Regions from separate parts of the Labrenzia sp. PHM005 genome, predicted to be linked through region 2. Evidence: riboswitches for the same ligand, from Rfam matches in the RefSeq annotation. Region 2 holds a riboswitch; the other holds the start of a gene.

Region 1 (3,641 bases), 2.5 Mb from region 2:
ACAGAGTATGGCGGGAAGTTGTAGTGCAGCATGAAGTGGGACTTCACAGTGCCTTCCAGAAGGTCGATGAATTGCTCATCTTCGCCAGTACCGAGGGTCGCAACAACGAGGCCCTGCGTTTCACCGCGAGTGAAGAGAGAAGACCCGTGCGCACGCGGCAGAATGCCGACTTCAGACGAAATCTGGCGCACGGTAGACAGGTCACGGCCGTCGATACGGGTGCCGGTGTCCAGGATGCCGCCGCGAACGATTTCAGCTTCCAGCTTCTTGAATTGTTCGCCGAGCACGTTGCTTTCAACAGCTTCGCCTTCGGCAGCGTTGGTGATCAGCGCCTCGACGACTTTTGCCTTGGCAGCGTCTACAGCGTTCTTGCGGTCGGTTTTTGTCGTGATCTTGTAGGCAGCGGCCAGATCGTCAGCTGCAATACCCTTCACTTTGCCGAACAGCTCGGAATGATCTGCTGCAACGAATTCACGCGGCTCTTTCGCACCAGCTTCCGCCAGCTTGATGATCGCATCGATGACCGTCTGGAAGCCCTTGTGGCCGAACATAACGGCGCCGAGCATGATGTCTTCGTCGAGTTCCTTGGCTTCAGACTCAACCATCAGAACCGCATCATTGGTACCGGCAACAACCAGATCCAAAGCGGATTCCGGCATGTCGTCAACCATCGGGTTCAGCACATATTCGCCGTCGATGTAACCAACGCGCGCGCCGCCGATCGGGCCCATGAACGGAACACCGGAAAGCGTCAGGGCAGCAGAGGCTGCGACCATTGCCAGGATGTCCGGAGCGTTTTCCATGTCGTGCGACAGGACCGTGATGACGACCTGGGTGTCGTTCTTGTAGCCATCGGCAAACAGCGGACGGATCGGACGGTCGATCAGACGGGACGTCAGGGTTTCGTGCTCAGACGGACGGCCTTCACGCTTGAAGTAGCCACCCGGGATCTTACCAGCGGCAAACGCCTTTTCCTGGTAGTTCACGGTGAGCGGGAAAAAGTCCTGGCCGGCACGCGGCTCTTTGGCGGAAACAACAGTCGCCAGAACCTTGGTTTCGCCGTAAGTCGCCATAACAGCGCCGTCGGCTTGACGGGCAACCTTGCCCGTTTCGAGTACGAGCGGACGTCCGCCCCAGTCGACTTCTACACGATGAATATCAAACATCATCTGTCCTTAACATAGACTGCCTGCCCCGCCGCTATTCCTCAGCGGTCCATCTGGGGCAAACACATTCCCGGTCGGCCCCGGATGGGCCGGTTACCGGCGGACAGGTCATGGGCAAGACGGCAAGCTGCTTTTCAATGAATTCGAAAAGACGCTGGCAATCCTGCCCCATGACTTGTCACGAGGTTTCTATAGAGTGTTTGCTTCCAAAAGGGAAACACTCAAAGGCCGCAGGAATGGAAGAAAACAGTCCCGTTGCCATAAAGAAAAACGCGGCGGGCAAGCCCACCGCGTTGATCAAGTCTAAAACAAGCCTTAGCGGCGAATGCCAAGACGCTCGATCAGCGACTTGTAACGCTCTTCGCTTTTGCCACGCGTGTAGTCCAGAAGGGACCGGCGGGAGGCAACCATCTTCAAAAGACCGCGGCGGGAGTGGTTGTCCTTGCCATGCTCTTTGAAGTGTTGGGTCAGGTTGTTGATACGCTCGGTGAGGATCGCAACCTGGACTTCCGGAGAACCGGTGTCGCCTTCTTTGGTGGCGAATTCTTTCATGAGCTCAGCTTTGCGCTCTGCAGTGATCGACATCGCTCTTCCTTTCAAGAGGTAGGCCCGTTGACCGGGCGCGTTGAACTGCCGGAATACCGGCCTGATCCATCAGTCGCCAGAGCCGAGATGTCGGTCAGCAAAGGTTCTTGAAGGACGAATTGAGCCTTAATGCCCAATGGCGGCGGAATATGGCGGAAATCCGGGAAAAAGGAAAGCGGAATCTTGGATTTTGTTTCTGGAATTTTTCGCACCGCAACAGACACCTTTCAACAGAGTGTTGGCCCGCAAGAATTGACAACCGTAGATCTACAAACCAATGTGCCTCGTACCAGGGGTGTCCCGGCAAGGGGCTGAGATTCTGATGTGCTCATAAGAGCGGCGCAGTGACCCGTTGAACCTGATCCAGTTCATACTGGCGTAGGGATGGTCTGAAAAATGCTGCTTTCTTGTCCGTATCTTGCGGAACATCATAATCTGTTTTGCGTGCCATCGCCTGTGAGCTGGATCTCTTTTTCTAAGAGAGGAGCTCATAAACAATGTCATTTAGCCCCAAACCGGTCCCAGCCGTCACCACCGGCCCGCTGCCCGCGTCCCAGAAGACCCATCAAACCGGTGAGATCTATCCCGATATACGCGTGCCCATACGAGAGATTTCGGTGCACCCGACGGCCGGCGAGCCGCCGGTAACCGTCTATGACGCCTCTGGTCCCTATACAGATCCGGATGCATCAATCGCCATCGACCGTGGCTTGCCCCGGCTGCGCGAAACCTGGGTTTCTGGCCGGGGCGACACGGAAATGTACCAGGGCCGCGCGCTCAAACCGGAAGACAACGGCTTTGCCGCCGGCGACCGGCTGACACCGGAATTTCCGGAAAGCCATTTGCCGCGCAGGGCGACGGGCGGCAAGGCCGTCACCCAGATGGCCTATGCCCGCGCCGGGATCATCACACCGGAAATGGAGTTTGTTGCCATCCGCGAAAACCTTGGCCGCCAGGCTGCGGCAGAAAAATTGGAGCGGGACGGCGAAAGCTTTGGGGCAGACATTCCGGATTTCATCACGCCGGAGTTCGTTAGGGACGAAATTGCCCGCGGGCGGGCGATCATTCCGGCAAACATCAACCACCTGGAAAGCGAGCCGATGATCATCGGGCGGAATTTCCTGGTCAAAATCAATGCCAACATCGGTAACTCTGCTGTCACCTCCTCCATGGCCGAGGAAGTTGAAAAAATGGTCTGGGCAATCCGCTGGGGGGCCGATACGGTGATGGACCTTTCCACTGGCCGGAACATTCACAACACCGCGACTGGATCATTCGCAATTCGCCTGTTCCGATCGGCACCGTTCCCCTTTACCAGGCGCTGGAAAAAGTGAACGGCATTGCCGAAGACCTCTCCTGGGACGTTTACCGCGACACCTTGATCGAACAGGCTGAACAGGGCGTGGACTATTTCACAATCCACGCGGGCGTACGCCTTCACTATGTGCCGTTCACCGCCAACCGGGTGACCGGGATTGTCTCACGCGGCGGGTCGATCATGGCCAAGTGGTGCCTGCATCACCACAAGGAGAGTTTTCTCTATGAGCATTTTGAGGATATCTGTGATATCGCACGGGCCTATGATGTGTCCTTCTCCCTCGGCGACGGCCTGCGTCCAGGATCCATTGCCGATGCCAATGACGCCGCGCAGTTCGCCGAACTCGAAACCCTTGGTGAACTGACACAGATCGCCTGGGCAAAAGACTGTCAGGTGATGATCGAAGGTCCAGGCCATGTGCCGATGCACAAGATCAAGGCCAATTTGGACAAGCAGCTTGAAACCTGCGGCGAAGCCCCGTTCTACACGCTTGGGCCTCTGACCACCGATATCGCACCTGGTTATGACCACATCACATCAGCGATTGGAGCGGCGCAGATCGGCTGGTATGG
Region 2 (3,641 bases):
GTTCCATGGGTGTTGTCCGTCGCAATCCGTTTTTCCCGAAGCCAGAGAGGCTCGCCGGCACCGGTCAAAAACAGATCTGCGCTTTCATCACTGGTGCCATGACCGCCTTTTAGGAGAACCGATTTTGCACCCAGTCCAATCAACCGCTGCGCCTGATCGAACATGTCTTCTTCGCTGGCGGCCATGTCTGTTTCCAGCATGCGTGCAGCTTCATGCAGATTGGGCGTAATGACATCGGCCAGCGGCAACAGCTCAGACATGAGACTGGCAACTGCGCTGTCCACCAGAAGCGGGTCCCCGGACGCGGCCACCATCACCGGATCCAGCACCACAGGTCCGGTTTGATGCCGTTTCAATCCTGCAGCCACTTCTTCAATGATGGGAACTTGCGACAGCATGCCGATCTTGGTCGCCTTAACCTCAAGGTCTGAAAAAACGGCATCCATTTGCGCCCGCACAAAGTCTGTCGGGACATCATGGATGGCAGTGACACCAAGCGTGTTCTGGGCTGTCAAAGCGGTCAAAACGCTGGCGCCATAAACCCCATTGGCGGAAAAGGATTTCAGGTCCGCCTGAATGCCGGCCCCGCCGCCAGAATCCGAACCTGCAATGGTCACCGCGATAGCGGTCATGGTGTCCTCCATCAGTTTTAACGAAAGAGTGGTCAGCCGGTTTGAAGACGGCTTTCGATATCCCGAGCTGTCAGGCCAAAAAGCGCATCCAGCAGTTCCGGCACGAGACTACCCGGCCCCGCCGACCGCGAGGCTGCAATCTCTCCGGCGATATTGAAAACCGACAGGCCACAGGCCGCGGCAAATGCAGTATCAGGTTCAACGCTGGCAAAAGCTGCCAGCACGGCGCCACCAGCACATCCGGTCGCCGTCACCCGGGCCATCAGGGGATGGCCATTGCGCAAACGGTAGTCTTCCCCAAGGCCTTCGATCTTGTCTTCTGCACCCGTTACCACAAAGACCGTTCCTGCTGAAATTAGTGCATCCACATCGGACCGTTCGGCAAAGAGCGCTGCCATCTCGACTTCATTCGCCCGCACCAAAGATGGTCCGGTTTTCATCAGATCCTTGGCAAAGGCACACCTTGGCGGGGAACGGTCAACAAAAACAGGATCGATCAAGACCGGACGGCTCGCTGTCTTGGCTGCCTCGATCGCCAAGGGGATTGCTGACCGCCGAGTGTCGTCCAGAGTGCCAAGATTGATCAACAGCGCATCTGCAGAAGACGCAAAACCAGCGACTTCTTCTGGCGCGATGGTCATAGATGGCACGGCGCCCAGCGCCAGCAGAACATTCGCGGTAAAACCCTGCGCGACCGAATTTGTGATCGCATGGACCTTAGGTTTTCTCTGCCGCACCCGTTCAAGAACAGCAAAAACAGCTTCTGGCGCAAGATTTTGCGTGCTGGCGGCTATCGACAAGCTCATGCCAAACCTACAGCCCAGTTTTTGAATAAACTGCCGGCAATGGCCTGGATTAGTATGTTGAGTGTTTTATCTGCCATGATCTCAATCCCTCCGCCGGTATAAGCCGGATCAGGTTCAAGGAGTTGGCCGTTTGCCTCTCAGCCCGATCCACGATTGCCGGGCACCCCCATGAGATGATTTGGCGTACCAAGGCCGGATCCGATTTTCAACCCCCGTCGTACTTAGGCTCCCGGCTCATATGGACGCACCGATTGACTGTTCGCAGCAGATGCGCGATGTCCTGACTCAAACGTTATTCATCCATTCAGGAGCGCCGTATGACCCCGTTTTTCGTGATGATCAAATGCCAGCTCGGCAAAACCTATCAAGTCGCGAACGCAATTGCGGACGCCGAGATCGCCTCGGAAGTCTATTCCACCAGCGGCGACTATGATCTCTTGGTCAAATTCTACATTGAGAACGGCACGGACATCGGTCATTTTGTGAATGAGAAGGTTCATCCGATCGATGGCATTCAAGACACCAAAACAATCATTACTTTTAAGGCGTTTTAACGCTGCATTTCATTGACCAGCAAATGAGAGCGACGATGAGCAAACTTGGAAAAACAATGTTGCTGGCCGGATTGGTCGCACTCCCATTAACCGGATCCCCAGCAGTCTCGCAAGGCATGCCACCAGAGCAGATCAAGCAGATCCTGGATGTCACTAAGACCAGTTGGGTGTCTTTCCGCGATTGGAACGGCCAACAGTTGATTTATTTCACCCACCTGGAGTCCTGGCGCTGCGGCATCGACTTTGTTTTCTACAGCCTCAACAGCACAGATCTTGATCAGATGTGGGAGCTGGATGCCTGTGATCCCTCCAATCCGAATGCTGTCTTAAAGGAAAAACCCTATATCGAACTGCCTGCCAACAGCACTCAATCAATTACTGTTCAGTTGATTTTCAAAGACGGCACAAAGAGCTCAGGTGAGACGTTCTACTACAAGCCATAACCCTCTCTGATTTCTAGCATTCACATGCGCCGCAGCTTCCCCGGCCTTGCGCCAGGGTCCATTAGGCTTCGGTCCCGGATCACGTCCGGGACGGCATCACGCGCGCTCCATTGAGAAGCTCCATCGGCGCAAAAAAGTCACGATTTCGATGGTGTCGACGCCCGGCGGTCTTTGGTCCGGTCGAGGCCCAGTTTGTGTTCGCGGTAAATAACGAAGATCCCGGCCGCAATGACAATCACGGCCCCCATGATCACCTCCAGAACCGGTTCTTCGGCAAATACCAGCCAGCCGATCAGGATCGCCCAAATCATGTTGATGTAATCGAACGGGGCAATGGTCGAGGCATCGGCATAGCGATAGCTTTGTGTCAGAAGAATCTGTCCAGCTCCGCCGAACAGGCCAATCAGCACCAGAAGACCGGCGGTCTCAAGATCGGGAAGAACCCAAGCCTGGCTCGGCCAAATCCAGCCAGCGGGGATGGTCAGCAGTGAAATCAGCGTTGCGGCCAGAGAAAACCAGGTGACGATCGTCGACGTCCGTTCCGTCTCGCACAACTTGCGCACCGTGATCATAGCAAGCGCGGCAAAGCCAGCCCCCAAAAATCCTGCCACTGCCCCAAGTGTAGAGGCATTGCCGGCTGCCCCCTCCCCCAAATGCGGTGACAACACCACCAGGATCCCAAGAAATCCGACACCGACCGCGCTCCAGCGGTAAATCCGTACCTGCTCGCCAAGCAGAAAATAGGCAAGCACAACCACTAGCAATGGCGTGGCAAAGTTGATTGCGGTCGCATCCGGCAAAGGCAAAAGATCAAAAGCCGTAAACATGCAGACCATTGCGGACAGGCCGATGCATGCACGGATCAAGTGGCCCTTCGGGTTTTGAGTTTTGAAAGCGAGGCCGAGTTCCCGCCGCATTCCCACCATCAACAATACTGGGAACAATCCGAACAGATTGCGCGCAAAGACCAGCTCGCCAATCGGCGCACGTTCGGCAGCGATTTTCAGCGCGGTTACCATGGCAAAAAACACAAGCGTCGACGCAAGTTTCAGCGCAATTCCGATCAGTGGGGCCTGGCGGGTCATGCCTGTTGGTGCTGGCGGGCCAGATAAACGGGATTTTGCGCGGGTATTTGCCATTCGATAAATCCAGTGGCCGGCACAAAATCAGAGGCTCACGGAATGCACCAGCACTAGAAATTACGTG

What was found. A riboswitch is a leader RNA that binds a small molecule or an ion and turns the genes downstream of it on or off. The one in region 2 is predicted to bind thiamine pyrophosphate.
Region 1: linked by a shared signal. The riboswitch ahead of thiC (phosphomethylpyrimidine synthase ThiC) and the one ahead of FJ695_RS13255 (hydroxyethylthiazole kinase) in region 2 are both predicted to bind thiamine pyrophosphate.

What each region holds. Positions count from the first base shown of each region.
Region 1 is NZ_CP041191.1:425,660-429,300, forward strand. Features, by position in the region: gene pnp (polyribonucleotide nucleotidyltransferase) at 1-1,166, opposite strand, end outside; gene rpsO (30S ribosomal protein S15) at 1,482-1,751, opposite strand; TPP riboswitch at 2,034-2,153, shown strand; partial or broken gene thiC (phosphomethylpyrimidine synthase ThiC) at 2,249-3,641, shown strand, end outside.
Region 2 is NZ_CP041191.1:2,953,616-2,957,256, reverse strand. Features, by position in the region: gene thiD (bifunctional hydroxymethylpyrimidine kinase/phosphomethylpyrimidine kinase) at 1-632, opposite strand, end outside; gene FJ695_RS13255 (hydroxyethylthiazole kinase) at 665-1,438, opposite strand; TPP riboswitch at 1,507-1,616, opposite strand; gene FJ695_RS13250 (Lrp/AsnC ligand binding domain-containing protein) at 1,756-1,992, shown strand; gene FJ695_RS13245 (hypothetical protein) at 2,028-2,435, shown strand; gene FJ695_RS13240 (DMT family transporter) at 2,573-3,574, opposite strand.